DNA from 4 places in the Ruegeria sp. HKCCA5763 genome. Region 4 is predicted to be linked to each of the others. Evidence: riboswitches for the same ligand, from Rfam matches in the RefSeq annotation. Region 4 holds a riboswitch; each other region holds the start of a gene.
What was found. Region 4 has a riboswitch for cobalamin ahead of GOV89_RS11535 (DUF1636 domain-containing protein). Riboswitches for the same ligand answer to the same signal wherever they lie in the genome.
Positions count from the first base shown of each region.

Region 1: another riboswitch for cobalamin. It lies ahead of GOV89_RS16680 (hypothetical protein); the one in region 4 lies ahead of GOV89_RS11535 (DUF1636 domain-containing protein).
Region 2: another riboswitch for cobalamin. It lies ahead of GOV89_RS11605 (DUF4198 domain-containing protein); the one in region 4 lies ahead of GOV89_RS11535 (DUF1636 domain-containing protein).
Region 3: another riboswitch for cobalamin. It lies ahead of GOV89_RS12375 (DUF1636 domain-containing protein); the one in region 4 lies ahead of GOV89_RS11535 (DUF1636 domain-containing protein).

Region 1 covers NZ_WQGF01000010.1:49,695-57,564, forward strand. Annotated here, with positions in the region: gene rsgA (ribosome small subunit-dependent GTPase A) at 1-1,005, shown strand, start outside; gene GOV89_RS16675 (hypothetical protein) at 1,042-1,899, opposite strand; cobalamin riboswitch at 2,032-2,254, shown strand; gene GOV89_RS16680 (hypothetical protein) at 2,345-2,752, shown strand; gene GOV89_RS16685 (protein-tyrosine phosphatase family protein) at 2,755-3,255, opposite strand; gene GOV89_RS16690 (DNA polymerase III subunit gamma/tau) at 3,428-5,191, shown strand; gene GOV89_RS16695 (TauD/TfdA family dioxygenase) at 5,279-6,148, shown strand; gene GOV89_RS16700 (YbaB/EbfC family nucleoid-associated protein) at 6,236-6,589, shown strand; gene recR (recombination mediator RecR) at 6,651-7,244, shown strand; gene GOV89_RS16710 (lactoylglutathione lyase family protein) at 7,314-7,811, opposite strand.
Region 2 covers NZ_WQGF01000006.1:7,473-15,342, forward strand. Annotated here, with positions in the region: gene GOV89_RS11595 (cobalt ABC transporter permease) at 1-313, opposite strand, end outside; gene cbiM (cobalt transporter CbiM) at 310-921, opposite strand; gene GOV89_RS11605 (DUF4198 domain-containing protein) at 927-1,712, opposite strand; cobalamin riboswitch at 1,841-2,044, opposite strand; gene GOV89_RS11610 (LacI family DNA-binding transcriptional regulator) at 2,305-3,465, shown strand; gene GOV89_RS11615 (ABC transporter substrate-binding protein) at 3,462-4,817, shown strand; gene GOV89_RS11620 (carbohydrate ABC transporter permease) at 4,875-6,107, shown strand; gene GOV89_RS11625 (carbohydrate ABC transporter permease) at 6,107-7,315, shown strand; gene GOV89_RS11630 (hypothetical protein) at 7,321-7,870, shown strand, end outside.
Region 3 covers NZ_WQGF01000006.1:193,307-201,176, reverse strand. Annotated here, with positions in the region: gene GOV89_RS12405 (YbcC family protein) at 1-54, opposite strand, end outside; gene GOV89_RS12400 (proton-conducting transporter membrane subunit) at 69-1,619, opposite strand; gene GOV89_RS12395 (LysR family transcriptional regulator) at 1,735-2,625, shown strand; gene GOV89_RS12390 (iron ABC transporter permease) at 2,628-3,638, opposite strand; gene GOV89_RS12385 (ABC transporter substrate-binding protein) at 3,640-4,590, opposite strand; gene GOV89_RS12380 (ABC transporter ATP-binding protein) at 4,603-5,379, opposite strand; gene GOV89_RS12375 (DUF1636 domain-containing protein) at 5,376-5,732, opposite strand; cobalamin riboswitch at 5,971-6,169, opposite strand; gene GOV89_RS12370 (D-lyxose/D-mannose family sugar isomerase) at 6,269-6,934, opposite strand; gene GOV89_RS12365 (carbohydrate kinase) at 6,950-7,870, opposite strand, start outside.
Region 4 covers NZ_WQGF01000005.1:297,648-305,517, forward strand. Annotated here, with positions in the region: gene GOV89_RS11520 (cobalamin biosynthesis protein CobG) at 1-731, opposite strand, end outside; gene cobN (cobaltochelatase subunit CobN) at 728-4,021, opposite strand; gene cobW (cobalamin biosynthesis protein CobW) at 4,025-5,080, opposite strand; gene GOV89_RS11535 (DUF1636 domain-containing protein) at 5,082-5,465, opposite strand; cobalamin riboswitch at 5,550-5,767, opposite strand; partial or broken gene GOV89_RS11540 (NAD(P)-dependent oxidoreductase) at 5,893-6,870, shown strand; gene GOV89_RS11545 (SLC13 family permease) at 6,951-7,870, opposite strand, start outside.

The DNA.
Region 1 (7,870 bases), on a different contig from region 4:
GGATGGTCCTCTCACTTTGCCGCGCAACACGCGGCTCATCCTTCGTGCACGCCTTTTCGCATCGCTTCCGTTCATAGGGACCGCCTGATCGGGCTGAATCCGCAGGGCGAATCTCCATTGCTGACCCTTGATCAATCGACCGGCAGCTATGCCGTCGGAGACTGGGTTCTCACGGACGACGACAATCGCGTGCAACATCTACTCGACCGGCGCAGCCTGTTGCACCGGCGCGCCGCCGGTACAGGCGCTGCGACGCAACTGATCGCTGCCAATGTCGATGTGCTGTTCATCGTCAGTTCGTGCAACGCTGATTTCAACCTGCCCCGGCTAGAGCGTTATCTGGCACTTGCACATCAGGCAGGATGTTACCCGGTTGTTGTCCTGACAAAGGCTGACCAATCGGATGACCCCAATCGTTTCTCGGAACAGGTGCAGGCTCTGGACCCGTTTCTGACAGTTCTGGCGATCAACGCGCTAGACCTAACGGAATTGGAAAAGGTCTTATCCTGGTGCCCCAAAGGCCAGACCGGAGCACTGGTTGGGTCGTCAGGCGTTGGCAAGACGACATTGTCCAACGGCTTGACCGATCAGGATTTGGCGACGTCAGGTATTCGCGAGAACGACGCTCGCGGTCGGCACACAACCACGGCGCGCGCGTTACACCGGATGCGCAACGGCGGCTGGCTGATTGATACGCCTGGAATGCGCGCATTGCGTCTGCTTGAAGCTCAGGACGGTATCGACGAGGTGTTCTCGGACCTCGCCGAACTTGGCCTGAACTGCCGTTTTTCAGATTGTCAGCACGAATCCGAACCAGGCTGTGCTGTACAGCGGGCGATCAAACAAGGCGTGCTTGACCCTGCCCGCTTGGATCGATGGCGAAAGCTTCGGCGCGAAGATCAGCGCAACTCGGAAACCGTCGCCCAATCCCGGGCACGGGACAAAGCGTTCGGTAAGATGGTGCGGGGTGTCATGAAGGATCGAAAACTGCATAAAGGGCGTTAAGCGAAAAATACTCGGTAATTCAAAAGTCGAGCCTGATCACGCGATCAGGCTCGGCCAAACTGCCGCATTACGCCGAGCAAAAGCTCCGATATGGCCAATCTCTGACAATCCGAAGTCATCAGACCTAAGCAGGTGCCGCTTAGCCTCGGCGCCATAAAGGTCGGCAAGCCGCCAGACAGCTTCGGGCGGGACCATCTGGTCGTCCTCGAAAGTGAACAAATCCACGGGTCTACCGGAGCCGTCCCAACGCGCCTCAGGAAGGTTTTGTCCGATTTCAGGTACATAATTCAAAGGAGCCGTGCACCATTCGCGCCATTGCCAGTAGACCGAGCCCGGCAAGTCCGCACCAAACCCGATCGCATTTCCCGGCAGATAGCCAAGTGCTTTGACCAGTACCGGTGCGTGTCCATACCAGAAAACACCGGCCAATCCACGGTAAGGCCATGGGTGATCACTGAGGGTTACGAGCCCCGAACACACGCAAATCATCCGATCGATTTGGTCGATGTCGGGCTGAACAGGCCCCAGCATCGCACCAACGGAATGACCAATGGTCCATTGCTGCGCATCAGGATAACGCCTGCGCATTTCCGCCCGCGCCGCTGGCATGTCGATCAAAGCCCAATCCGCCATTGTTGCACGCGCATCCTTCATACGGCCGGTCAGAGAATGCCCGAAATCCCGGTAGTCATAGGTCAGACACGCCATACCCCGCTCGGCCGCTAGCCACTGTGCGAAGTGGCGATAATAGTCGCGCGGCACACCCGTTGCACTATTCAGCACAACCACGGTTTCAGGCTCTGACAGCGGTCGGTACAACCGTGCTGCAAGGGTCGTGGACCCGGATGGGAAAAGGAAATCTTCAGCCAACACCGTCTGCTCTGCGTCCAACATGATCCCTGACCCTGCACTGAAAAACTGAATTGCTTGGCTTCAATATTTTAAACACTAAAGAGGAACGTTCCCCCCATCCAGCATGACCACACGTCGGGGTAAAAGATCAGCTTGACTCGGAACCGGATCAGACGCTAGCGATTGTGTGATGGTTCCTGTCCCCCACAAGGGGTCGGGATGAAAAGGGAACACGGTGCGGTTCAGTCTGGTCATCCGGGCGCAAACCAAATCCGCGACTGCCCCCGCAACTGTAAGCGGTGAGCGATGCCAAAACACCACTGGCCCCTAGGGCTGGGAAGGTCGGCAAAGCCATGACCCGCAAGTCAGGAGACCTGCCATCGGAACTGAAACCGAAACTCGGGCGGGGTGTCCGGGCAGGTCCTGACAGCACGTTGCCGTCCCACCTGACCCAACTCTCCTGCCCACCACGCGCGGAGGGCGCAGGATGATCTGGAAGACGAAGACGCATGAATACAGTGCAACGGTGTGTCAGCGGACGGGCAAAACCTGCCCTGCCCTGGCGCGGCTGGCACGCTCAATTTCCGAGGCGATGAAGCAGGCCACAGCCGCCACAAGCGACGGGTTCGAGTTTGAAGGTGGCAGTGAATTGTCACATTGCACGCAAGGATGCCACGCAACTTTCCGAGCGCAATCAGACAGAATTCGCATCTTTTGCGATACACAGCCTGAAGCAGAGCCGCAGGACCTGAACGCTTACGCCGATCTGATCTTTGGAAACACGTTCAGCGCCTTGCCATCCGGCATCATTACAGACCCACCCTGCGCGATGATCGAGGTTGCAAAGCTGCGGCCTCGCAAACCCGTGCACGCGCCTGAACAGATTTCGGCCTAAGACTATACGACTTGAGCCTGAAAATTCTGTGCTGCCCAGGCCAATTGGGCGTCTGTTTCCACGGCACAAGGACGCAGCGCCCGCAAACGCTCCAGGGCTTTGTCTGGCTGTTCGCCGCATTCGACCATCAGCCGCAGAACAACCATTCCCGACCTGCCGCAGCCGCCCCGACAATGCACCAGTACCCGCCCTCCACCCGTCAAAGCATGCCGGGCGGCCGCGCTGATCGAGGGCCACGCCTCTTCAACTGCAGGCGTAGGGGCGCCAAAGTCTTCGATCGGCAGATGCACCCACCGGCTGGCGCGGCTTTGGATATCGCTGCCGAATTCCTGCGCCCCGTTTTGGAGCATCTCGACGTCCGTTGTCATTGAAACAACCAGCCCCGGCTTCCATGCGGCAATCGTATCCAGATCCCTTTCATAATCCCCGCCCCGTCCGGGCATCGATGTCAGGGCAAGTGTACCCCCCGCGACTTGCAGGGCATAGATAACCAGTTGCGACATAAACCAGTGTCCTCCACCAAGAACTCTTAACGAAAATGCACCATAAATTTTGTTGGACCAGCTTAGTGCGAATCCGGTCAGAATCTAAATCAAAAATCATCGCGCCTCGCAGTGGACGCGGAAGGCAGCGACCACTACGCTGAGCCGAAGCACCGAATCCGACCGAGAAAACATGACCGACACGCCCAGCCCCGCCTATCAGGTTCTCGCCCGCAAATATCGCCCGGAAACCTTTGCCGATCTGGTGGGTCAGGATGCCATGGTGCGCACCCTGAAAAACGCGTTCGAAGCGGACCGGATTGCGCAGGCTTTCATCATGACCGGCATTCGCGGCACCGGAAAAACCACCACCGCACGGATCATCGCCAAGGGTATGAACTGTATCGGGCCCGACGGTAATGGCGGCCCGACGACCGAACCTTGCGGCCAATGCGAACACTGCGTGGCGATCATGGAAGGCCGCCACGTCGATGTGATGGAGATGGACGCCGCCAGCCGAACTGGCGTGAACGATATTCGCGAGATTATCGACAGTGTCCGCTATCGCGCCGCCAGCGCGCGTTACAAGATATACATCATCGATGAGGTCCACATGCTTTCGACCAGCGCTTTCAACGCGCTGCTCAAGACGCTTGAGGAACCGCCCGAGCATGTGAAGTTCATCTTTGCAACCACTGAAATCCGCAAGGTGCCGGTCACAGTTCTGTCCCGCTGCCAGCGCTTTGACCTGCGCCGGATCGAACCCGAGGATATGATCGGCCTTCTGCAAAAGATCGCGTCAGCGGAAGGCGCTGAGATCGCAGAAGATGCGCTGGCGCTGATCACGCGCTCCGCGGAAGGGTCTGCAAGGGATGCAACCTCGCTGCTGGACCAGGCGATATCGCACGGGGCGGGTGAAACCACTGCCGAACAGGTTCGCGCAATGCTGGGCCTTGCGGACCGTGGCCGCGTTCTGGACCTCATGGACATGATCCTGCGGGGCGACGCCGCAGGCGCACTGACAGAACTCAGCGGCCAATACGCAGAAGGTGCTGACCCATTGGCTGTCTTGCGCGATCTGGCTGAGATCACACATTGGGTGTCCGTCGTGAAGATCACGCCAGACGCCGCCGAAGACCCAACCGTTTCTCCGGACGAACGGAGCCGTGGCCAACACATGGCAGAGGCCCTGCCGATGCGCGTTCTGACCCGGATGTGGCAGATGTTGCTGAAAGCGCTCGAAGAAGTCTCGGCCGCGCCCAATGCCATGATGGCCGCTGAGATGGCCGTTATCCGCCTGACCCATGTTGCTGATCTGCCCAGCCCTGAAGAACTGGTCAAACGGCTGCAGGACGCCCCGCCGCCTCCGGCAGGTGGACCTAGCGGCGGCACCTTGATGTCTCGGCAGGGTGCAACACCCGCGCAGGCCAGCGCCACCCCCGCATCCACATACGCCTCGGCCCCACGTGGTTCAAGCGGCGCGCCGGTTGCCGCATTGGCACAGGATGCTCAGACGGCCCTGGCCCGGTACCCGACCTTTGAGCACGTGGTCGAACTGATCCGCGCCAACCGCGACGTGAAGCTTCTGGTTGAAGTGGAAAACGGCGTGCGACTTGTGTCTTATCAGCCCGGTCGGATCGAGTTCACCCCAGCCACGAATGCAACGACAGACCTTGCGCCCCGGCTGGGCTCTGCCCTGCAACGCTGGACCGGAAACCGGTGGGCTGTCTCGATCGTCTCGAACGGGGATACGCCGACAATTGCCGAAGTGCGAGATGAGGCCGAGCTGGCCTTGAAGGCCGAAGCTGAAAAGCATCCTCTGGTTCAGGCGGTGCTGGCGCAATTCCCCAAGGCAAAGATCACAAAGATCGAGACGCCGGAACAACGCGCCGCCCAGGTCGAGACCGAAGCGCTTCCTGAAGTTGAAGATGAGTGGGACCCGTTCGAAGAAGACTGACCCGAAAGCGCTCGATCCCGTGTCGCAAACGAAGCAGATCGACCCTTCAAACAGGTACACCCTTCCATGATGCCAGGGAGGGATTTCATGCGAACATCACCACTGCACCCACGTTTCGGATTGGTCGTTCACGACCTAGATTTGCGCGACGTTACCAAACAGCGTTACTTTCCGGAAATCCGGCGCGCATTCGAAACCCGCTCTGTGCTTTTGTTTCCGGCCCAATCGATATCTGATGCGGACCACATTCGCCTTGCCGAACTTTTTGGGCCATTGGAAAACCGTGAAGCCATGGCAGCGGGTCGCGATGTTGAGTTTCAGCTTCCCGAACTGACAAACAAAACCAAGGATGGGCTGCGTGCGAAAGACGATCTGCGTCTGTTGGATTTGCAGGCCAACATGTTGTGGCACACAGACAGCACGTTCCTGCCGACGCCGGCGCTGATCAATATTCTGACGGCAAAAGTCGTCCCGCCATCCGGCGGCGAAACCGAGATCGCATCGACCCGCGCCGCTTGGGCGCATATGCCAGATCGTCTGAAATCCGTTCTTAGGGACGCCATCATCTGGCACCGGTTGTCGCATTCCCGTTCAAAAATTTCAGCCGACCTCGCTGCGCTGCCAAAAATGACGCGATGGCCAGATCGCCCATGGCGCGCGATTTGGCCGAACCCGGTAACCGGAGAAGAAGCCCTGTTCATCGCCTCGCACGCCTTTGCCATCGAAGGCATGGGGCATGAACAAAGTCAGTCCCTACTGGACGAAGCCATCGCGTTTTGCACGCAGCCCGAATACGTCTATTCGCACCATTGGTCCGTCGGCGATGTATTGATCTGGGACGAGCGCGCAACAATGCATCGCGGTCGTCCCTGGGACTACGACCATCCAAGAACCCTGAAATCGATCTGCTGCTCGGTTACCGAGACAGACGGCTTGCACGACGTCCGCGTGGTTTGAAAGACCTCTCCGACCGGCGGGACAACCCTTGTGCCGCGCTTCGACGGGCCGTATCTAGAGACCAAACAGAGACACAGGAGAATACCTATGCTGAAAGGACTCGGCGGGCTTGGCGGTCTGGGCGACATGGCCAAGATGATGAAATCCGCGCAGGACTTGCAAACAAAGATGACCGAAATGCAGGAAGAGCTGAACAACATGATGGTTGTCGGTGAATCCGGGGCTGGTCTGGTCAAGGCGACGGCGACCGCCAAAGGCGAGCTCAAAGGTCTGGACATCGACCCGTCGATATTCAACGGTGACGACAAGGAAGTGGTCGAAGACCTGATTTTGGCTGCCATCAAGGACGCGCAGACCAAAGCTGCCGAGCGCTCTCAGGCTGAAATGGCCAAGCTGACCGAAAGCATGGGCCTGCCCGCAGACATCAAGCTGCCGTTCTGATTTTCATCATTTCACAATTGGATTCGCCGGAGCTTCCCTCCGGCGATACGCAGGACAGACCGTGAGTTCGAACAGCGACATCGACAATCTGATCGACCTGATGGCCAAACTGCCCGGCCTTGGCCCCCGCTCGGCCCGCCGCGCGGTGTTGCACCTGATTCGAAAACGCGCCCTGCTGCTGACGCCCCTTTCAGACGCGATGCAGCAGGTCGCAATCACCGCTCGGGAATGCCTGAATTGCGGCAATGTGGGCACCACCGATATCTGTGACATCTGCAACAGCGAGGACCGCGCAACCGGAGAGCTGTGCGTCGTCGAAGACGTGGCCGACCTCTGGGCGATGGAACGCGCTGGCGTGTTCAAGGGCCGCTATCACGTTCTGGGCGGCACGCTGTCGGCGCTGGACGGAGTTGGCCCGGACGAATTGCGCATCCCGCGCCTGAAGGATCGGGTTCTGGCCGAAGGGATCACAGAGGTTATCCTTGCGCTCAACGCCACCGTCGATGGCCAAACCACAGCCCACTACATCGCCGATCAGTTGGAGGGGCAGGTCCGCCTGACCTCACTGGCTCAGGGCGTGCCGATTGGCGGAGAGCTGGATTATCTGGATGACGGGACAATCACCGCGGCACTCAGGGCGCGAAAGGAAATATAGCGGGTCGTGTTGGACCAGCGCGACAACTGCATTCTCGCCCTAACGCTTATCAAAGCATGCTCGCAGGCTTCAGGTGTAAGCACCAGACGAGTAGGTCAGCTCATACGAGTGGCTGTAGAGTTCGAATACGATACCAAATGGGTCTTCAACATAGACCATGCGGTATGGCTTTTCTCCGGGATAATAGTGCCGGATCGGCATCCGCTGTTTTCCACCGGCTTGCACAATCTTTTCGACCAGACCTTCGACGTCAGGGTCCTGAATGCAAAAGTGAAACGTTCCATTTCTGCGGAAATCGATGTTGTTTTCGGGCGCGTAATTCCCGTCAAACTCAAAAAGCTCAATCCCGATGCGATCCGCAGTCGCCAGATGTGCGATACGTAGTTTTTTCCAATCCGGACCAAAAACATCCGTGCACATGACGCCAATATCCGAGTCATCCTCGACCACATCCGTGGGCGTCATGATGACGTAAAACCCTAGGACCTCGGAGTAGAATTTTACAGCCTCATCCACATTTGGAACCGACAATCCGATATGTGAAATGGTTCTTGGAAATTGAGACATGGAACGCTCCTGAATCTGTTTCGGCATAAAACTATGGGTCAGCGTCCGGGTTTCAAGTT
Region 2 (7,870 bases), on a different contig from region 4:
TCGCCGCGACATCGGCAGCAGGCATGGTGACTTCTGCCACATGCCCCGCGCCCAAGTCTGCTTTGAACGTGTGTTCTACCGGGTTGGTCGGGGTGTAAAGGAAGAAACCATCTGTATCGGTCAGTGTTCGTCCCAACTCAGCACCATCGGGCCCGTACACGATGACTTTTTGGTTTTGCGCCATATCGCCGTTTGAAAAGCCCAATTCGCCTTCGATTGCATCGCCTGCAGGAAAGACCCCTGCGATAACTTTGTGGGCCAGCGCAGGAAGCGGCATCAGTGACAACGCAATAACAACGAGCAGTTGCCTCATGCCGATGCGCCTTTATAAAAGAGTTCTGGTTTAACCTGACGAGCCAGTAAAATGGCGAACCCGGTCAGAACCGCTTCGACGGCCATGACAGGGACGTGAGCAAATAACACAAGCTTCGCAGCCGGCAGGAATTCGTCGCCCGACAGCGCCAGCGATACTGCGACAAAAGCCGTCGTAGCTGCGATTGAGAAAGCGCCGCCTATGCCGCCCCAAACTGCTCCTTGAACAGGCGTGCCCTTGGCGATCAGACGACCGAAGATTATCCATGTAAGCACCGCCGGAAGGGCGATGTTGACTGTGTTGATCCCAAGCACTGTCAGTCCTCCAAAGCCGAAGAACACAGCCTGAAGCAGCAAGCCAACAAAAAGCGCCGGAAAGGCCGCCCAGCCGAGCAAAAGCCCGGCCAGACCGTTCAGGATCAAATGCACAGAGGACGGGCCGATCGGAACATGGATCAGTGAGGCGACAAAAAAGCTGGCTGACAACACCCCGGCAGTGGGAATGCGATCCAGGTCCAGCGATTTCAGCCCCATGGCGATCCCGCCTGCTGCCGCGATTGCGCCGCCAATCACAACAGGGTTCGAAAGGGCTCCGTCCACAATATGCATATGGGTTACTCCAGATCCCAGGCGCGGATCCAGATCACAGCGTCCTGACTTAGTTCTTTGCCTTCATGTTCAGTCTTCGGGCCCGAACCCAACGCTGCGAAACCCCAGTAGCCTGCTTTTGGCACGCCAAAGGTGAAATAGCCGTTTTCGTCCGAAATTGCGACCAGTGCGCCGCCTGGCAGTGGGGAAGCAGTTGCGTTTTTTGCGCCGTTTCCGGCCAAGTCGGGTTCCGCGGCCATGTATTCGATTTCAATCTCTACGCCAGCCACTGGGTTGCCCTCGCTCAATACACGTCCCGTGAAGGTCGAGCCAGCGATGATGTTATAGGGCTTGTTCAGCGGCAGTATTTCGGTAGCCAAACCTTGCGGCTGGTCCCAGTCGGTGGGCAGCTCGTTTCGGTTCAGATATGCCTTGGTGACCTGCTGGATATAGATATCCTCAGATTCCTCGTAATAAGGCGCAGGTACCGTTACCACGACGTAATCGCCAGAACGTTTCACTGGAACCGAGCCCAAAAAGGCCTTGGCCGTGTTCTCGGGGCCTTCGAACGTGGTTTCTTCCAACGTACCCAACAAATCGGTCTTTTCGCCGTTGTGGATCACATAAAATTCTTCTGGCTTTTCCAGGGTCATCACGTGCCCGGCTTCAAACGGATGCCAGAAGACCAACTTGACCGGAACGTCACCAGGACGATCAATCATGGTATCTTCGGTGTATTCCAGCAGGAAATGAGCCTGAGCCATCGCAGGCAATGCAATGGCAGCTGTTGCCGCCAACAAAAAGTGTTTCACAAACAAGTCCTTCTCACGTCGCGCCTTCCCCGGCACGCATTGGTTTTTGACATTGGGGAATGCGAAACCATTTGCTCAAATAGGCAAACAGTTTCGGCGCACACCCCGTCGCCGACGATCAACGCCCATTCCGAGGGCGCATGTTCGGCAGGTCTCCTGACTTGCGGGTCAAAACGCTTGGCTGGCCTTCCCGGGCATATCCCAGTGGCACGATCAGCCGCGCTCGCCGCTTACAGTTGCGGGGGCAGTTGCAGAATTGGCGAAGAAAAAGCCGCACTGCATTCCCTATTGCCTCCGGGTGAGTCCCCGGAACCGAACATGGCGCGTTGATGGCAGAAAAACTTGTACACGGTCAACTCTCGTTTGCGGCATCGCTTAGGGCAATACCGAATTTCAATAAGGTGTTTCTGCCGTGTAGTTGCGGCTCGGTGCATAGAGGTGATCAGTGTCACTGTCTGACAATCAGTGCGGTGACCTCAGATTTGATGCCGAAGCATAAGTATCCCGGCTTGTGAAACCAGAAATTTACAATACGCACAAAAATTGGACTTTTCCATTGCCGAAACCGGTTTCGGAAACGCAAAATGATGGAATGACAGCGAATCTCAACACGCGACAGCGACAAATCCGATCCCGGCGCGCCTCGGCGACTGGACGGGTGAAGCTTGATGAACTGGCCGATCAACTCGGCCTTTCGAAAAGCACGGTGTCGCGGGCATTGAATGGGTATTCCGACATCTCAGAATCAACGCGAAAGCGGGTTGAGGTGACGGCGCGCAAGATGGGGTATCGCCCGCTCAGCCACGCTCAGGCCATCCGAACGGGGCGCGTGCGTGCCATTGCAATGGTCATCAACAGTGAAGAACCGGATCGGCACAATCCGTTTTTCCAAGACTTTCTGGCAGGGGCTTGTGAAGCTGCCAGTGCGTCTGACTGGACGATGACAATTTCGACCGCGAAGTCGAAACAGGACATGCTGAACATGCTGGGCCGTTTGGTTGAAGAACGTAAGGCCGACGGATTTATACTGCCGCGAGCCGAAGTCGATGATGCGCGCGTTGGATACCTGAAGGACTTGCAGGTGCCGTTCATCCTTTATGGGCGGACTGGCTATGGTCAGGTCGGGTTTCAGGACGATACGTCGTGGTTTGATATTTCCGGCGAAACAGCCATGAGCGACGCGGTCGAACGTCTGGCCCGTTTTGGTCACAGCCGTATCGGGTTTGTCGGCAGTGATCCAAAGTTCAACTACAGCCACCTGCGTCGGGATGGCTATGTCGACGGGCTTAGGGACGCAGGATTGCCAGTTGATCCCGAATTGATACGCGAAGGGGCCCGCACCCGCGAAGAAGGGGCCGCTGAAGCGCGCGCTTTATTGCGTCTTCCTGTCCCGCCGACCGCGATTGTATTTGCGACAGACCAAGCGGCACTGGGAAGCTACTCTGTCTGCGCAGAATTTGGCCTTGAGATCGGGCGCGATGTCTCGGTTCTTGGATATGACGGGGTCCCGGAATGCCAATACGCCAGCCCCGGGCTAACGACGTTCAGCGTCGACTCTAAACGGGCAGGTGAACGCCTTGCTACGATGCTGATACGTCAGACCCGAGGAGAAGAACCCGCAACTTTGCGCGAACTCAGTCAGGCGGTGCTGATTGAACGCGACTCTGACGGACCGCCGCTGCTGACCTCGAACGAGTTGGCGAAAAAAATCAAACGATCCATGGAAGACAATCGGGGAGGAAACCGACCATGAAACTTACACCAAAAGCAGCCAAGCTGATGCTCGGCTCTTCGTTGGCAATGGCGCTGACGGCAATGTCGGTACAGGCGGACACGATCCGTTTCTGGACGACCGAAGAGCAGCCCGAGCGTCTGGCGAAACAACAGGAAATGGCCGACCAGTTCAAGGCGCAGACCGGCACGACCGTTGAGGTGATCCCTGTCACAGAAACAGATTTGGGCACCCGCGCGACAGCAGCTTTTGCCGCAGGTGACTTGCCAGATGTGGTCTACCACCCGTTGCAGTACGCCCTGCCGTGGGCCGAAGCTGGCATTCTGGACACCGAAGCTGCGACCGAAGTGATCGAAGAACTGGGCGCTGATACTTTCGCTCCGGGTGCTTTGGGCATGGCTGCGTTCAATGGTGAAACCGCCTCGGTTCCGGTGGATGGCTGGACGCAAATGGTTGTGTACCGGAAGGACCTTTTTGAAGAGGCCGGTCTGGAAGCGCCCGACAGTTTTGCAGATATTCAGGCCGCACTTGAGGCGCTGCACAACCCGCCAGAAATGTATGGCTTTGTCTCGGCCACAAAAGTTGACGAGAACTTCATGAGCCAGGTGCTGGAGCATGTATTCCTGGCAAACGGCGTCAGCCCGGTTGGCCCCGATGGCTTCCAGCCGCTTGATGAGGCCAAGACCACCGAGGTTTTGGATTTCTACAAGGCCATTTCCAAAGCCTCGCCTCCGGGTGAACTTTTCTGGAAGCAATCGCGTGAGCTGTATTTCGACGGTAAAGCCGCGATGATCATCTGGTCGCCTTTCATTCTTGATGAACTGGCCGGTCTGCGGGACAGCGCCCCTCCGACCATCAACGACGACCCGACATCGCGCGATCTGGCCAGCAAGACCGGTATCGTGACCAAATTGTCGGGCCCGTCGAACCCCGATGGCGCGGCCTGGGGCGACGTGCGGTATTTCGGTATCACCAATGATGCGGACACCGACGCGGCCATGGAATTCGTAAGGTTTGCCATGGATGACGGCTATACCCAGACGCTGGCCATTGCGCCTGAGGGTAAGTTCCCCGTGCGCCGTGGTAATGCAGACAATCCGACTGCATTCTCTGAAGCCTGGGCGGAACTGCCTGTCGGTGTCGACCGTAAGGCCCCTCTGGGCGAGTTGTATGAACAGGCGATGATCGATGAGATCGTCGGTGGTCTGGACGTGGCGCAGCGTTGGGGCGTAGCCGAGGGTCAATTGGCGCTGGCGTCGAAAATGATCAACTCTCAGGCCATCAATCGTGTTGTACGTCAGTACATTGATGACGAGATCGACGCAGCCGCAGCGGTTGCAGCCATGAACGAAGAACTGGCGAAGGTTCAGTAATCAAGTGGCATCTGCAGCGGCGTGCGCGCCGCTGCACTTAACCCTTCGAGGTACCCCATGACTTCGGCCACCCCACCGACCGGAACCGGGGCGTTAGCCAAACGCGAGGCGCGTCTGGCCTGGACGCTGCTGGCTCCGACCGTGATCAGCGTATCGCTTGTGGTGATCTTGCCTTTGCTGGCAATCTTCTGGATCAGCTTCAAGCCATTTACCCTGTCCGATCTCCGCCCACCCGCACCGGTTGTGCGTGAAAGCCTGCGCGGATCGGGCGACGATCTGCGGATTGAATACCGTCTGCGCAACTCCAGTCAGGAGATCGCAATCGACGGCGTCACCCTTAGTGACGTTCTGCCCGACGGTGTCGTTGCGGGGGACGTTGCCGCCCCCTGCGTTTTGGACGGGCAGGACCTGTTTTGTGACTTCGGCACTCTGGAAGGGGGCCAGCGTGAGCGTATCCGCATTCCTGTTGCCGTCGACGGCGATCCCGATGCCTTTGAAGACGTGGTCGAAGCGTCAGAACCGCGTTTGACTGGTAGTGGACCGAACGTTCTGACCAACTTTGAATTCAGCCTCGAAAACTATGCTCGCGTCTTTGACGGAGCTGAGTTCTGGGGCGTGCTTTGGGTAACGTTGTTTTACACGGTGTTCGGGACCATTGGCGCCTTGGTTATGGGCCTGTTTGCAGCGCTTTTGCTGAACAAGAGCTTCAAAGGGCAGGGGGTCATCCGGGGCCTTTACTTGTTTCCCTATGTCGCTCCTGTCATTGCGGTGGCCTTTACCTGGGTCACGCTGTTTGATCCGTTTTCGGGTTCAGCCAATGCGCTCTTGATCCAGATGGGTCTGACCAGTGCGCCGATCAACTTTTTCGGCGAACGCCCTCTGGCACTGATCATGGTCACGGTGTTCGAAATCTGGCGCTATTTCCCGCTGTCTTTCCTGTTCATTCTGGCGCGGATGCAATCCATTGATAGCAGCATGTATGAAGCCGCTGATATGGATGGAGCGTCGCCCTTCCAGAAGTTCTGGTTGCTGAGCATCCCGCAATTGTTGGGCATCCTGTCGGTACTGTTCCTTCTGCGCTTTATCTGGACGTTCAACAAGTTCGACGACATTTTCCTGCTGACCGGTGGTAATGCGGGTACCCGCACACTGACTGTGAATGTCTATGAGCAGGCGTTTGCGATCTCAAACATCGGGGCAGGCGCGGCGGTGGCCGTGGTCATCCTGCTGTGCCTGATCGCCTTCAGCTTTGTCTTCTTCCGCTTCATCAGCCGTGAGGAGGGTTTGTGATGCGCAAAGGTTTCATCACTGGCCCGGTTCTGGGCGCACTCTGGTTGGTCATCATTTCAACCACCGTTTCCGTCACCATGTCCTTCGCCACGGGCGCAGCGTTTCGCCCGCAGGTGGGGTTGAGCCTGATCTGGGGCGCGGTGGCAGGTCTTACCTATGTTGCGTTTCCGGCGCGTCATGCTCCGGCGCGTTTGGCGATCTCTGTGCTGCTGGGTTTGTCTTGCCTAAGCGGTTTGGGTCCCGTTCTGATTGGTCCGGATACGACGCTGCAGGCAAGCCTAACTACTGTCATCGCTGTTGCGGTTGTCATGCACCTGTCATTGGCCGAGATCCTTAAGGAACTGCCCTTCACCGAACTGACACGCCATGAATTCGAAGATGCGGTGATCCGCTTTTGCACCGGATTCGGGTACATCTTTTTCACGGCAATTGTCGTCATCCCCTTCTATGTGATGGTGATGACCAGCCTGAAATCTCAGCAGGCGCTATTGCAGAACCCGCTGGATTTTTCCGTTGATCTGAGCCAGGGCACTGCACTGTTCCGCAGCTATACCGAGCTGTTCCGCGACTTCAATTTCGGCACTTATCTCTGGACGTCCTTCTACGTCTCGGTCCTGACAGTATTCATCACGTTGCTGTTCAGTGTCCCCGGTGCCTACGCGGTGGCGCGGTTCCGGTTCAAAGGGCAAAAGGCGTTTTCGCGGTCGATCCTGCTGATCTACATGGTTCCGATGATCGTTCTGGCGCTGCCGATTTATATCGCGTTTTCGCTTACGGGCCTACGGAACTCGATCCTCGGCATTGTCATGATCTACCCGGTCACGACGATCCCCGTCGCGCTTTACATGCTGCAAGGCTATTTCCGTGGTCTGCCCACCGAAGTGGAAGAGGCTGGTCTGATGGATGGTCTGTCGCGTCTGGCCGTGATTTGGAAGATCACCCTGCCGCTCAGCCTGCCTGCGCTGGCCTCGGTCTCGCTCTATGTCTTTATGATCGCCTGGAATGAATTCTTGCTTGCCTTCATGCTGCTGGACGATCCGTCGAAATTTACCCTGACCCGAGGCGTCACGATGCTGAACTCCTCGGAAATTCCCCGACAACATCTCATGGCTGGCGCGGTAATCGCCACTTTGCCGATCATGGCGTTGTTCCTGGGGCTTGAACGTTTCATGACCAAAGGCCTGACTGCGGGGTCCGTCAAAGGATGACAGAAATGAATCAACATACGAACCACAACCGCGAAGCGCGCAATATCCTGATTGCCAATGATCGCGGGGGTTACACAATCCCGACCGAGGGGCTGTATCCTTATCAGTGGAACTGGGACAGCGCGATTGCCGCCGTGGGCTTTGCCGAATTCGACATCGACCGCGCCTGGACTGAGGTCGAGACGCTTTTCTCGGGCCAATGGGCGGACGGCATGGTGCCGCATATCCTGTTCCACAAGCAAGACGACGGGTATTTTCCAGGCCCGGATGTATGGGGTTGCAACGGCCCGATCCCGTCGTCGGGTATTATTCAGCCACCCATCGCAGCAACGATGGTTCGCAAAATTTGGGAGCAGGACAAAAAGGTGGGCGACCAGCGCCTGCGTGCCCTCTTTCCAAAGCTTTTGGCCTGGCATCGTTGGATCATGAAGTGGCGGCTTGATGAAAAGGACGCTGTCTGTACGACGCACCCTTGGGAGGCAGGTCGCGACAATGCCCCTGACTGGGATAAATCCATGGCGCGCATGGACGCCTCTGACGTGGGGGAATACCAGC
Region 3 (7,870 bases), on a different contig from region 4:
AATCGCGACTAGTTCCAAAAGCGGAGCAGGATAGCTTTCGTGTTTCATATACATATCTGATCCCCTTTTCACACAGTCCGGCGCGTGGACCACCCGTCCAGCAGCCGATCAAAGATTGCGTTGGCATAAAGTCCATTGGACAAATGCACCCGCATTCCCGCCGCCGCCGGATGCGAGGCCCAGAGCGGGAAGGTCGATTGGGCCAGCGCCACGGCGCCAAAACTGATGAGCGCAAGAACGATCAAAGCCCATTCCAGCGGTCCTGCAGCAGGCGTAGGCGGCAGGGTGCCCGCCGTTAGATTCTGCGCAGCGATTTGCAGAACGAAGTAGCTAACCGATGTTGCACCCGCATAGATGACAGTGCGCCGGGTCAGCGCACCGGGCGCTGCATCCGCAAAGCCTTGCGCCAGCAGGTAGGCGACGCCAAAGATCAGGATCACACCCAAGGCAATGGCCTGAACAGATTTCCCGTCGATTCCGAACACCGAAGCCACCGCACCATAGATCAGAATGCCGGTTGCAAAGGCCAGCAATACATTGCGGGCACTTGGTACTGCCACCGGCCCCGGACGGCGAATGGCGGCCACGTTGCGCACAGCTTCACCCGCGCTCAGGAAGGCGTGGGCCTTGTAGAGCGAATGCGCCACAATGTGCAGCAGCGCCAGCGGGAACAGGGCAAGACCGCACTGCATGATCATGAACGCCATCTGGGCAATTGTTGACCACGCCAGGGATGTCTTGACCGCGGGCTGCGTCAGCATGACCAAGCCTCCGAACAGCGCGGTGAAACCGCCCAGCATGACCAACAAGGCCATAATTCCAGGAGCCACCAGCATCACATCCGCAAAGCGGATCAATAGAAACCCGCCCGCATTGATCACGCCCGCATGCAACAGGGCCGAGACCGGGGTTGGTGCTTCCATCACCTCGGTCAGCCACCCATGGACCGGGAACTGGGCCGAAGCCAGTACGGCCGCCAGTGCGATGAACAGGGCGGCGACAATTGTGGTTACTGTCGGCTGTGCTTCTGACAGGATCGTAGCGATGTCGGTGGTGCCGTAGCCGATGATCAGCAAGGCAACGGCCAGACCAAGCGCAACTTCGCTGATTCGCGCCACAACAGCCTTTTTGCGCGCTGCGCGTTGTGCCGTGGTACGTTCGGGGTAGAACAGCAGCAGTTGATGCAGTGCCAGGCTTGTTGCAATCCAGGCGACCAGCAGTTGGACGATGTTGCCGGACATCACCAACAAAAGAACGGCGGCCAGCGCGACAGACATCCAACCGCTAAAGGCACCCTGCCTTGGTTCTCCGTCCATGTATGTTGCAGAGTACCGCAATACGATCCAGCCAATGAAACTGACCAGAATCAACATTGTGGCGCTTACAGCATCCAACCGGACCGAAAGGCCCACTCCCCAAAAGCCGATCATCGTCGAGGTCCCGGACCCTTTTGCAATTAGCAGCATGACCGCCAAGGCAGACACGCCAAATGCCGCCAGGGCCGCCCATTCTGCGACTTTCGGCAAATTGCCCGGACGCATCCCCGGATGTCGGCTGCAGTAATATGCAGATCCCAACAAGATCATTGGACTTAGGAGGGGTAGAAGCAGGTAACTCATGCGTGTGTCCCTTGACGTTCGATACTGACTCGACTTGTTCCGTTCGACATATTTCGCAGTGCAACATAAGAAAAATACATTGTTTGATGTGTTTCGTTCATATAAATAGAACGATATGCCGCTCAACTATCATCACCTGCGCTACTTCTGGGCCGTCGCTCATGACGGGAACTTGACCCGCACGGCGCAGCGTTTGAATCTTTCTCAATCGGCCTTGTCGGTGCAGATAAAAGAACTGGAAGACCGGCTTGGTCATCCGCTGTTTGAACGCCGGGGCCGCAAGCTGCATCTCACCGAAGCCGGACATATCGCTCTGGACCACGCCGATGCGATTTTTGCGACAGGTCAGGAACTTGTGGCAACCTTGCAGGACGCGGGGAATACGCGGCAAGCTCTTAGGGTTGGGGCACAGTCCACCCTTTCTCGCAACTTTCAGATTCGTTTTTTGCGGCCCATTTTGGCGCGCGCAGACGTCGAGGTTATTTTAAGGTCCGGTAGCCCAAGCGAGTTGCTGGAGGGGCTCGAAACGCTGAATTTCGACCTGGTCTTGATGAACCACGAACCCGCAAGCGACAGTTTGACCAGCTTTGTCACTCATCATTTGGCCGAACAACCGGTGAGCATCGTCGGAACCCCCGATCGTCTGAAACCGACACGTTCAATAAGGGATCTATTGGAAGAACAACCCTTCATCCTGCCCACAACGAACAACAGTGTCCGCACGGCTTTTGATGCCATGGCCAGCCGCATGTCGGTGCGCCCTCAGGTGGCAGCCGAGGTGGACGACATGGCGATGATGCGGCTGCTTGCACGGGAGGATATCGGGCTGGCTCTGGTGGCTCCGATCGTTGTTCAGGATGAGTTGATTTCGGGTCGTCTGGTCGAGGCGCAAGAGCACCCGAAAATCAAGGAAAACTTCCACGCGATCACGTTCAAACGCCGGTTCCCGAACCCTTTGGTGCAAGAGCTCTTGTCGCATGGATCGGACACGCAGGACGGTCTCTGAGGTCAGTCACCACGCGCGGATTTGAACAGGTACAGGAAAACAAAAAGAGACCCGATAGACGTTGTCACGATACCCACGGGCAGTTCCTGTGGGGCCAAGAGCAGGCGGGACAGAATATCCGACAGCGTCAGCAGAATCGCCCCTACGATGGCCGAGGTAATCAGCAGGTTTCGGTGCAGCGTACCAGCAATGCCGCGCGCAATATGAGGCACCATCAGCCCAACAAATCCGATGACACCAGCCACGGACACAAAACTGGCCGTAGCCAACGCAGCCACAAAGAACATTCGGAATCGAAGACCCTGGACGGGAATTCCCAGTGACGACGCAGTGAAATCTCCGGTCAAAAGGGCATCCAGCCAGCGACTGCGATAAAGCGCGTAGCTTAGGATCAGGGCAAGCCCGGTCAGGACCAGTGGAAAGGTCTGCCATCGGGCAAGACCCAATCCGCCCAGCATCCAGAAGATAACCGAATGCGCCGCACGACTGTCGCCGGAAAAAATCAAATAATTTGTAATCGCGGAAAACAGGAAAGACACAGCCAAACCGGCCAGGATCAGCTTTTCCGGCGCACTTGTGCGCAAACCCTGAACCAGAGCCAGAACAATGCCAGAGGCTATTAGCCCCCCGCAAAACGCCGCCAAAGGCAGGGTCCAGACCCCCAGCACATCGCCAGTGACCGTTATGACAAGAACGGCCCCAGCCGCCGCCCCCGAGGACAGGCCAAAAAGGAACGGATCGGCCAGATCGTTGCGCGTGGTTGTTTGCAAAACCACGCCAACTACGCCCAGCCCTGCGCCGATCACAGCGGCGAACAAGGCTCGGGGGAGGCGAAGGTCGAAAACGATCCGATGCACCGGGGACATTTCACCTTCTGTCAGGCCGGTCCCCAAGCCAATGGCGGTAAAGACCTCGGCCATTGGGATCGAGGTTGTGCCATAGATCGTAGACAGCAGCAAAAGGGCGGTCAGAATGACCGCCCCCAGCAAGATCGATCGGCCCAAATGGACCATGTCAGTTGGTCTCCGGATGCATCGCATTGGCCATCTTTTCAATGGCTTCAATATTTGCCGGTCCGGGTGTCAATTCCTCGTAACGCAGGCCGATCCAGCGCGCGTTCTTGACTGCATCGGTTTGTGACATGACAGGATGATCTTTCAGAAACTGGAAGGTATCTTCTGCACCATTTCCTGTTTGATAGTCCAGTAGCACCAGGAATTCCGGGTTTGCGGCTGCCACGGTTTCCCAAGAGGTGCGACCCCAGCTGGTATCCATGTCATGTGTGACGTTTACACCCCCCGCAGCGGCAATCATGGCGTCCGGGATGGCGAATTTACCTGCGGTAAAAGGCGCATCTGCCGGCCCGTCCAGCAGGAAAACACGAGGTTTATCCAGATCGGCGGTTTTTGCCTCAAGGGCATCCAACTGGACTTTCCAGCCCAAGACAAGGTCTTCCGCCTTAGCCTCGACACCCATCACCTGGCCCAAACGCAGGACGTCGTCAAACAGCAGATCCATGCTGGCTTCGGGGCGGTCTTTGTTCAGGTGCACGCAGCTTTCGGTCAAGACCATGGTCTTGATGCCAAAGGGTTCCAGCGTGTCTGGGGTCACTTCGCCACCTGGCTGCATTCCGTAATACCAACCAGCGAAAAACATATCGGGTTCGACAGAGACAAGGTTTTCAACTGTAGGATATTTCGGAGCCAACTCGGGGATGTCGCCGCGCTGTGCATCAAAATCCGGGCTGGTCTTGTACCAGCCTGTGATGCCGGTCAGGCCGACGATCTTGTCTTGCAGACCCAAAGCAAACGCCATGTCAGTCATGTTCATGTCGTGAACAACGAGCCGTTCTGGCGTTGTTTCAAAAACCAGTGGCTCGCCGCAATTGTCCACTGTAATGGCATCCGCGGCTGCGCCGCTTGCCAGGCCAGTGAACACAGCCACAGGCCAGAGTTTCTGCATCATTGTAAGCTCCTGTTATGATGACAGTTTACGTTTTCGAATATCCAGAGCAGGGATCATGCGGCCCTCATGCTGGAAACACAGATAATCCACTCCAAACGTGTCGCGGACACGATCCGTTGTCAGAACATCGTTGACAGGGCCAAACCCTGTCAGACGTGTTGATTTCATTAACGCCACATGAGTGGCAAATTCCGGGATCATGACCAGATCGTGGACGATCATGACAACCGTCACGCCCAATTCAGCGACCAAAGACAACATGTGCCCCTTGGCATCCGGGTCTAGGTGATTGGTCGGCTCGTCCAGAAACAACAGAGACGGGTTTTGAGCCAGCGCACGTGCGATATGCGCCCGTTGCCTCTCACCCCCCGATAGCTGACCCATAGGTTTGCGGGAAAGGTGCATTAAACCCGTTGTTTCCAAAACCCGGTCAAGATCTTCCCTGTGCTCAGACGCGGACTTGTCAGCCTTGATCGGAATTTGGCCAAGTGCAACATAGTCGTGCAATCGCAACCGACTATCCGGCATTTCCTGTTGGCCAACCACAGCGATCGTCCGCGCGCGTTCATGGGCCGACAAGGTGCGCAGGCTTTGACCTTTTATCTGCACATCACCCAGCGCAATACGTTCGATTCCGCAAAGCAGCTTGAGCAGCGTAGTCTTCCCAGCCCCATTCGGTCCCGCAATCGCCAGAATTGATCCTTCTTCCAAGCCAAAGGACACATCCTGAAGCAGCACATCACCGTTCAAGGCATAATATTCTAGGTTTTCGACAGCCAGGAAACTCATGACGGCCTCTGCGATGGCAAGGCAGGCATGCGCGACAAGGTTTTGGTGAACAGTGTTAGCGGGCGGTCAGTTGCGTTTGTCCAACCATCGGAACTGAGCTGATATTGCCCGGCGAATTCCACCACTGCATCCAGATCCTGTTCCGAAACGATGTCACCAAACAAATACTGCGCCTTGCCCGGTGCCTGAAAACCGACGGTGGTTGGCCGGTCGCAGCCCGCCATGCACGCGACCTCCCGGATTGCAAACCCTTCGGGCAGTTTTCGCGCCAATGCGCCACTCACTTGATCGGTGGACATCGCGCCTGTGCATGTCGTGCATACAAGTAGGAAATGATCTGCAGTTTTCGTCATTGTGCGCACCGGTTACCGCTGATCAAACTACAATACAATGTTATAACATTACTATTTTGAGAATCGCGATCTTTTCGCGAGGCCACAGCACAATAGGTATTGGGGTTGAGGATAAAGCTATCAGTCACCTGTTGCATTGTCCGCTCTGCTTGAAACCAAGCGCGGACAGAAGGTGCCAAAAATGGAAACACGCGAAAACCGTGCCATCAAAGCCTCCTTCCAGGACGCCCCGCCCCGGGTTGGTTAAACATCGGATGGCAGGTCTCCTGACTTGCGGGTCAAAGCTTGGCCCACCTTCCCAACCCTTTCGGGGTCAGTGGCGCAGTGGCGTCGCTCTCCGCTTACAGTTGCGGGGGCAGTCACGGACTTGGCGCAATACAGCGCCGCACCGTATTCCCATTTTCATCCCTTTCGGAACCATCCAACTCAGCTAGGCTGGCGGTGCTGGACTTGTCAAGAAGGAGAAGCAGTCGAGCCGATCCAAAACATCTGGGCGCGGCTCACATTCACGTTGGCCGGTTCTAGCCTGGTTGATATCAATAGTCGGAAACCAACAAGAAGTCCGGCGCAGCGTCTTCTTCGATCTGTGAAAACCGAGGGATGGAATCTTCGAAGACATTATCCGTACGGTCATCATTCACAGTCGAAACCTCTCCAATAAGGCAATCGCCGTGTTCTGCCCAGAATGCGTGCCAGACACCCGGCATAAGGGTCACGCTTTGCCCCGGTTTCAGCCGCAAATGCTCACCTGGTTGCAACGTAACAGGGCAGGCATCGCTGGGTACCGTCACTGGCGTGTTCCGGTCGATGCCCCCGTCAGGGTCAGATGCGTAAATCTCCAGCACCAGATCACCCCCGCCGCGATTGATGATGTCCTCGGCCTTTACGATGTGACGATGCATCGGAGACAGTTGTTTATCTTTCGAGATCAGCAATTTTTCCGCATACAACATCCCGCGACCTGATTTCAGATCATTCACCTCACCATTGCGCAGAGTGAAGAGGAACAGGCCGAGTTCGTCAAACCGACCCTGAGCGTAATCGGTGATGTCCCAGCCCAGCCCCCGACTGCGGATCGTTTCAGCTACAGGACTTCGCATCTGATCGGGCGACCAATCGGCAAAAGGTGGTAACACGGCTCCAAAGGATTGTATGAAAGCCTGCGCTTCGGACTTGATGCGGTTAATTTCGGATCGTTTCATTGGTTTTTCCAAGAATTAAAGCTCATGCGCCCAGGGCGGCTCGGCCCCGGCACGGGATACGGTTACAGCGGCGACTTCGGCTCCCAGTTCCATGGCCGCGCGCAACGCTTCTGGGGTCAGGTTTCGCACGCCTTGTTTGGTCAGTTTCTCAGCACGGCTGAGTGCGGTGAGCACACCAGCATTGAACGTATCGCCGGCACCGATCGTGTCTACGACCTGCACCTGTTTCACCGGCACCGAAACCTTTGATCCATCTGCCAGATACCCATGTGCGCCATCACCGCCCCGGGTCACTATCAGGGCCGTTGGCCCGGCCTGCAACAACAACGCGGCTTTCGCCGACTCGGGCTCGGTACCGGGAATGATCCAGTCCAGATCCTCGTCGGAAACTTTGACGATATCGGATTGCGCGATCATGTGGTTCAGGCGTGTTCGAAACCGGGCCTGATCCTCGATGAAGCCCGGACGGATGTTCGGATCCAGCATCACCGCACGTTCGCCACCATGACGCTTCAACAATGACGCGTAGGCATCCGCGCAGGGCTCACACGCCACACTAATACCCCCTAGATACAAAGCAGAGACTGCTGGAAGCTGATCTGGCATATCTTCCGGCGTCAACATACGCCCAGCCGTGTTTTCATCGACAAAGCTGTAGGTTGCGTGCCCATCTTGAAGTTGAACAAAGGCAAGTGTGCTGGGGCGATCCGAGACGATCACATGCGATGTATCAACGTGACTGGCGTTTAATGCGGTGATCAACTGCTGGCCGAACATGTCCGTTGAAATGCCCGTCAGCATCCCCACAGATACGCCTAGACGCCCCATGGCGACTGCTGTATTCAGGATCGCCCCGCCGGTATGCGGAACAAAGCCGTGCGCACCGAAAACTGTCGGCTCGGCGATCATATCAATCAGGGCTTCCCCGCAACACAA
Region 4 (7,870 bases):
AGCTTGCGCGCGGGCAGCGATCCAAAAGCCGCGCCATACAGCGCGCCCAGATCACACGGGCCAGGTTGCAGTTTTGAGCCAACGGGACCAGGCGCATGTCCTTGCCATTCCCGCGGCAACGCGTCGACGACCCGCGCCATGCGGCGAGTTTCGGACGTGTATGTCTTTGAAAACCAACTGGCCAACGCGATGACATGATCGATGGCATCGACCTCGGTCACAGGTCGCCCCGTTTCGCAGCCATCGGCGCGCAGGATCAGGCCGTCAACGCTTGTTTCCAGACGAATATCTGCTGAATCCGCGTTCAAAAGCCGCGCGGGTCCGGTGTCGATGGCAAAGCCGAACTTGGCGGGAAGGGCAGGCAGCTCCGCCAACCGGTCGATCAATTCCTGCGTTAGGCGCGCAGTCAAATCATCGGCCTGATACAGCGGAGTGACCAGAATATTGCGTCGCACCTCGATGCCGGGTTCTGCATCTAGAAGGTTCAGCGCTGCAAGCTCCTTGAGCAGCGGCTGATGGTCATAGTCCTCCACGCCGCGCAGTTGCAGATTGGCGCGGTTGGTCAAATCGATCGACCCGTTGCCAAACCGATCTGCAAGGTCGCACAGACCCAGCGCCTGATCAGCCGTCAGGCGTGCCAGCCGGGGCCGGACCCGCACGACCAATCCGTCGCCGGACATCATCGGGCGGTGGGCGCCGGGGCACCAACCCTGAACGATAGGAGCGCTCATGTCAGGCCCTCCAGATCCGCCCGGATCGAGTTTCGGCGAGTGTTCCAAAGCCCGGCCTCCAGCAAAGCGCGGAACCGGTCCTGCATCGCTTGATGGGCCAGGGGATTGGCCTCTTGCAGGAAAGTGTCCACCTCTTCGTTGCCCAATGTGGCATCGTGGTAAAGGTCGAACAGGTGCGGCGCGACTGTCCCGGACAGATGCGCGAAGGACGCCATGTGATCCAGCGTCGCCGCGATTTCAGCCGCGCCCCGGAACCCATGCCGCTGCATCCCTGCGATCCAGCCGGGATTTGCGGCGCGAGCGTGAACGACGCGGCTGATCTCTTCCGGCAGGGTTCGGGCGCGCGGGTTTTCGGGGTTGGTGTTGTCCAGATGGTAAAGCTGCGCGCTGCCGCCGGTGACCTTCTTGGCTGCCGCAAATCCGGCCTCATGCGTAGCGTAGTCGTTGGCCAGCAGCAGATCGGTCTCGGTCAGATCCTGCAGGTGAACAAAGCTGTCAGCATTGGCCACGCGCTGGGTGATACCGTCTTTGTCCTGTGCGATGTGTTCGCCTTCCAGCGCGAAAGAACTGGCTTCCAGCCAAGCCTCGCCCGCCTGGACGCGCGCTTCGTCGGTGTAGACTTCGGACAATTGGGTCATGTTGACGCCATAACTGCCGGGCGCCGGGCCGTAGACGCGGGCCGTAGGGGCCAGGCCTGCATAGGGGTTCCAGTCCGGCGCTTCGTCGCGCGCAGACAGCGCACGAACGGCCTGACCGTACAGCGCCGAAAGAGTCGGGAACACATCACGGAACAGGCCCGACACGCGCAACGTCACGTCCAGTCGCGGGCGACTGAGATCCGTGATCGGAAGCACCTCGATGCCAGATACACGCTCTGAACCTTTGTCCCAAACAGGCTTTACACCCAGAAGATGCAGCGCCATGGCGAATTCTTCGCCCGCAGTACGCATGGTGGCTGAGCCCCACAGGTCAACAATCAGCCCTTTGGGGTAATCGCCTTCTTCTTGCAGATGACGGCGCACAAGCTCTTCAGCCAGTTTGACGCCCTGCGCATATGCTGCGCGGGTTGGGACCGAGCGTGGGTCGGTTGTATAAAGGTTCCGCCCTGTCGGCAGCACGTCCGACCGCCCACGATACGGAGAGCCGGATGGGCCAGCCTCGATCCGTTTGCCCGCGAGCGCGTCGATCAGAGCACTTCGTTCGGCATGGGCCGAAGCCGTTGGGTCGAAATTGCCTGTCACTTCGGGCACGCGACCAAAGATATGTAGCCCGTCGCCGAATTGGCTTTCCTTGATGTCACAGACAAAGCGGTCGATCCGGGTGATCGCCTCGGATGTGCAGGTGGCTTGATCGAGGCCAAGATCGTTTTCCAGCCCGATGGCCTGCGCTTCGTCACGGATATCTTCTTGCAAACGGTCGCGGCGCTTGGGGTCTAACCCGTCTGCGTTAGAGAACTCATCCAGCAGCGACTCCAACCGCACCATCCGGTCCGGCGTCCCGCTTTCCTTCATTGGTGGTGGGATATGGCCCAGCGTGACGGCTCCGATCCGACGCTTGGCCTGCGCGGCTTCGCCGGGGTCGTTGACGATAAAGGGGTAGATCACTGGCAGGTCGCGGATCAGCGCTTCGGGCCAGCAATCGGCAGACAGGGCCACAGACTTACCCGGCAACCACTCCAGAGTGCCATGCGCACCGATATGGATCAGCGCGTCAGCACCAAGACCTTTGCGCAACCACAGATAAAAGGCGACATAGCTGTGACGTGGCGTGCGCGACAGGTCGTGATAATCGTCATCGCGCAGTTCCGATGTACCGCGTTCGGGTTGCAACGCGACCAGAGCTTGACCACGGCGCAGTGCTGTGAAGTGTAACGCGCCATCTGCAAAGGCCGGATCGTCTTCGCATTTGCCCCAAACCGTTTGAAGGTCGGCTTGCAATTGCTCGGGCAGATCGGTCAGCGCGTGCAAATATTCTTCCAGCGGCCAAGAAATGCGGGCGTCCAACAGTGTTTCAGCAATCGGCTCTTCTGGCGTGGTGTCATAGCCTTCGTTGTGGAGATCGGACAGCATCGCCTCGGCAGATGCCAGCGCGTCCAAGCCCACCGCATGGGCCATCTGCCAGTCTTTGCCGGGATAGGTCGACAGCACCAACGCTGGGATCTGATCCGCCTTCGGTTTGTCGTTCAGGCGCAGCCAGCCTGATACCCGGTCGATAATGGCTTCGATCCGTTCGGCCTCGGCCCGGTGGGCAAAGCGGGAGTATTCCAGATGAGGATCGCGTTTGCCCGGTTCCTTGAATGAAGCGATGCCCGCCGAAATCCGCCCGTCTACCTCGGGCAAGACAACATGCATGGCAAGGTCGGCAGGGGAGAGACCGCGTTCCGCCTCAGCCCAGGCTTTGCGGCGCGAGGTGGCCAGAGCGACCTGAAACACCGGCACATTGGCGGCATCCAGCGGAGACGTGCCCGACGCGCCTTTGCCCGAAAAGGACGTTGCGTTGATGATGGCAGCGGGGGTCAACGCCTCAAGCGTCTCGCGCAACCAATCGGCAGCAGTTGGCGCTTTGAGCGAAGGTGCGAACAGGCCCACTGCCGCAAATCCGCGCGCACGCAAACTGCGGATCAGAGCTGCGACTGGGGCAGTGTCGGCCGACGTCAGATATGCGCGGTAAAACGTGACGACGATACGTTTTGCGTCGCCTTCGAACGCGGTATCCGTTGGGATTACACCACGATCCGGGCACCATGCGCCGCATTCAGGCAGGGTCTTTGCGCCCATCACCGGCCCGGCATAAAGCCCTGCTGCCAAGGCCATCTGGGCCAATGCGGCTTGCGCTGCGACCTCACCACCGGTGTCACACAGATGGGCCAAACGGCGCAGCGTTGAAACGGGCAGAGTGGAATAGTCATCCAGCCGCGTATCCTCTCGCCCGTCCGCGGGCAGAACGGCAAGCGCGATGCCCTTAGCATGCGCCAGCGCCAGAACCTGTTGCAAGCCGTAGGACCAGTAAGGCACGCCGCCAATCAGGCGGATCAGAATGCCCTTGGCGCCGTCCAACGTTTGTTCGACATAGGTGTCGACGGACAGAGGGTGTTTGAGGGCGGTCAAATTGGCCAATCGAAGTGTTGGCATTCGTCCCTCGGCCCCGCCGCCACGATGCCAACCCGCCGCGAAAGCGCCTAGGTCGCTGTCCGAGAAGGACAAGACAACCAAATCCGCCGGGCTTTGGCCCAGATCGGTTGGGGTCTCGGTTTCCTCGAGCCCGTTGCTTTCGCGGAAGACGACGTGCATGGTTTACTCGGCAGCCTCGGTGACGCCTGCAAGGATTCCGCGGATTTCGGCCTCTTTGATGTCGTCATGCTCGGCGATAACGACCAGACGCGAACGGCGCTCTTCCTCCGGTCCCCATGGGCGGTCATATTGGTGACGGACACGTGCGCCCACAGCCTGAACCAGCAGGCGCATGGGTTTGCCCTGAACGGCGGCATAACCTTTGACACGCAGGATGTTCAGCTCTGACGCCAGACGTTCGATCTTGGCGACCAGATCGGCTGGGTCGGTTTGTTCCGGCAACTCGACGATGATGCTTTCGAAATCGTCATGTTCATGATCGTGGTGACCGTCGTGGTGCGACGGGCGCGCATCCATGTCGTCCTCGGCTGCGGCTTCCAGACCCAGTACAACGCGGACATCCACGACGCCCTCGGCGACTTCGACAACAGGCAGGGGGCGTGGGGCTTCGGCGGCGATCACCTCTTTGGCCTTGGCCACACCTTCGGGTCCTGCAAGATCAGGCTTGGTCAACAGGATGATGTCGGCGCACGAGATCTGATCCTCGAACACTTCGGACAGGGGCGTTTCGTGATCGATCGAGTCATCAGCTAGGCGCTGGGCATCCACAGCTTCGACATTCGGGGCAAAGCGACCGGCGGCGACGGCCTCGGCATCGGCCAGAGCGATCACGCCATCGACAGTGATCTTTGAGCGGATATCCGGCCAGTCGAACGCCTTCAACAACGGTTTTGGCAGGGCGAGGCCAGAGGTTTCGATCAGGATATGCTCGGGGCGCGGTTCCAGCGCCATCAGCGCCTCGATGGTCGGGATGAAGTCATCCGCGACGGTGCAGCAGATGCAACCGTTTGCCAACTCCATGATGTTTTCCGCAGGGCAATCCGGGATGGCGCAGGATTTCAGGATATCGCCATCCACGCCCACATCGCCAAACTCGTTGACGACGACGGCCAGACGTTTGCCCTGAGGGTTCTGCATCAGGTGTTTGACCAGCGTTGTTTTTCCCGAGCCCAGAAAGCCGGTGATCACGGTGACGGGAAGTTTTTCGAGATTCGACATGTCAGGCTCCAATCGGGGGAATGCGCGAGGCGCAGTTTTTGCGGAAATGTTCAGGGCGTTCGCGCCATTTCACCAGGCCATCTTCGGTAGCCAGATACTTGGTCGCGCCGTCGATGATCACATCGACATGGTCCACTTCGTTCAGGTTCTCGTAAACGAAGGTCCAGCGATCGGGACCGCCGCGCAGCACGATAGAACAGCCCTGATCGCAGTTCGAAAGGCATTCAACAGGTTTCAGGGTGATGCCGTCGGGCAATTCGGCTTGTTCCAAGGCCTGGTGCAGCAATGTGCCGGGGCGTTGCGCATCGTTTTCGACGGGCAGCCCGCGGCGGCAGGTCGTGCAGACCAGAAGCTCGACCGGTGTGGTCTCAGTCGTGTCTCTCATCCCCCCAAATCCTCTTCGCGGGGGACGGGGTTTCAAGCGGGCCACGTGTCGCAACATGGACCCGACACCGGAACACCCCGCCCGGTTTCAACTTCGGGTGCTGGCAGGTCTCCCGGCTTGCGGATGTCAGAGACCTGGTACGTCAGGGTCCTCTGTCGGATGTCCCGCCTTCCCGGCCTTGGCCAGTGGCATTGGGCACCCTCTCCGGTCACGGTCGCGGGGGCGGCTGCGTTTGGCGGAAGATCCGTTGACGCATTCCCTTTTCATCGGCTCTTGCCGACACCAACGAATGGGTCATGCGGCACCGCTGGCCCGCTTGTCAAGCGCGTTGCGCGTAACATCAGGGTGTGGGTGTGAAAAGCGACCTGTGGTTGTCGTTGGGCGGCATGAATGGTCAGATAAATCCGTGATCGCATGACGGGTACAAGCCAGCAGGGAGAGGCGACATATGAAAGTAGGATTCATCGGGTTGGGAAACGTTGGCGGCAAGCTTTCGGGTTCCTTGCTGCGAAACGGGATTGATCTGATAGTGCATGATCTGAACGCGGATCTGGTGGGCGAGTTCGTCGCCCTTGGCGCAAAGGCAGCCGAAGGTCCGGCACAGTTGATGCGCGATTGCGATGCCGTCATCACCTGCTTGCCATCGCCTGCGGCATCAGATGCGGTCATGCAAGAGATGCTGCCCGAAGTGGGCCCCGGCAAAATCTGGATGGAGATGTCGACAACCGATGAGGCCGAGGTCAAGCGTTTGGGGGCCGAGGTGATCGAACGCGGAGGCGCGGCAGTGGACTGCCCGGTTTCGGGCGGGTGCCACCGGGCGGCCACCGGCAATATCTCGATCTTCGCGGGATGTGATCGTGCGACTTTTGAGCGAATTCTGCCGTTTCTGACCACCATGGGGCGGCGTGTTTTGCACACTGGTGAATTGGGCTCTGCCTCGGTTCTGAAGGTGATGACCAACTATCTGGCCACGGCCAACCTGATCACCTGCGCCGAAGCGCTGGTCACGGCAAAGGCTGCCGGGATGGATCTGAACACAACATACGAGGCGATAAAAATCTCGTCCGGTACGTCCTTTGTGCATGAAACGGAAAGTCAGGTCATCCTGAACGGATCGCGCGATATTTCTTTCACTATGGACTTGGTGAAAAAGGACATTGGTCTGTTTCAAGAGGTCGCTGACCGCGCCGGGGTGCCTCTGGAAATGAACCCGGTCATGATCAAGATTTTTGAAGATGGCATTGCCCGGTATGGGGATCGCGAGCTGTCGCCGAATATCATCAAACGACTGGAAGAGGCGACAGGCCTGGACATCACAGCCCCCGGTTTCCCGCCGGAGATGGAAGATGATGAACCGGAAGAGCCAGGGTACGAGGTTGTTCCGCAAGGGCGAGGTCCGGCGTAAAGGTCCAGCCTGGGCTTTCCAGTGAGGTGTCATTGGCAGTCGGGGTTGGTCAGCCCATAAATCCGGCCCCGATTGCTACGCTAGTACAGGACGTTGATCATCACCAACGAAACGATCAGGAACAAAGCAGTCATAATGCCGCCCGAGCGTACGAAATCCATGACCTTGTACCCGGCCGGACCCATGATCAGTGCGTTGACCTGATGGGTCGGGATGATGAAGCTGTTCGAGGTTGATATGGCGACTGTGAGTGCAAAGACTGCTGGGTTGCCTCCTGCAGCCACGGCAATTGATACGGCCAGTGGTACGAGCAGAACGGTGGCGCCAACGTTCGACATGACCAATGAAAACGCTGTTGCCAGAACGGCAATGCCTGCTTGAAGCGACCAAAGTGGCCAGCCGTCAAGAATGACCATGATTTGCTGTGCGATCCATGCGGCTGTGCCGGTGTTCTGCACGGCCTGTCCCAAAGGTATGAGGCAGGCGAGCAGGAAGACGGTGTTCCATCCAACGGCACGATAGGCCTCATCCACGCTAAGCACGCGGGTCAACATCATTCCGGCTGCCCCGGTCAGAAGACACAGCGAAAGGCGCACGTCCGTGAACAGGATTAGGGACAATGAAATGGCAAAAAAGGCAAGGGCCCACCCGACCTTCTGCGGCCTCAGTTCATCCTGTGGAAAATCGGTTGTCACCACAACGAAATCGGGATCGCGCGTGATCCGCATAAGGTTGTCCCAACGGGTATGCGCAACAAGCATGTCCCCGGCATGGAACTTTTCAAGCCCTATCTGAGTGGATTCGTGATCTTCAGTCTCAACGTGGCTGAGCGTTTCTTCCCCTCGGTGAATGGCAAGCAGCGACATGCCATAAGTCTTGCGGAACAAAAGCTCACGCGGGCATTTCCCGATCAGTTTGCTGTCCGGGGTGATAACCACTTCGGCCACGCCGGCATTGGTGGGGGCGAACTCTTCAACAAAAATGTCCAGATCAGGAAGAA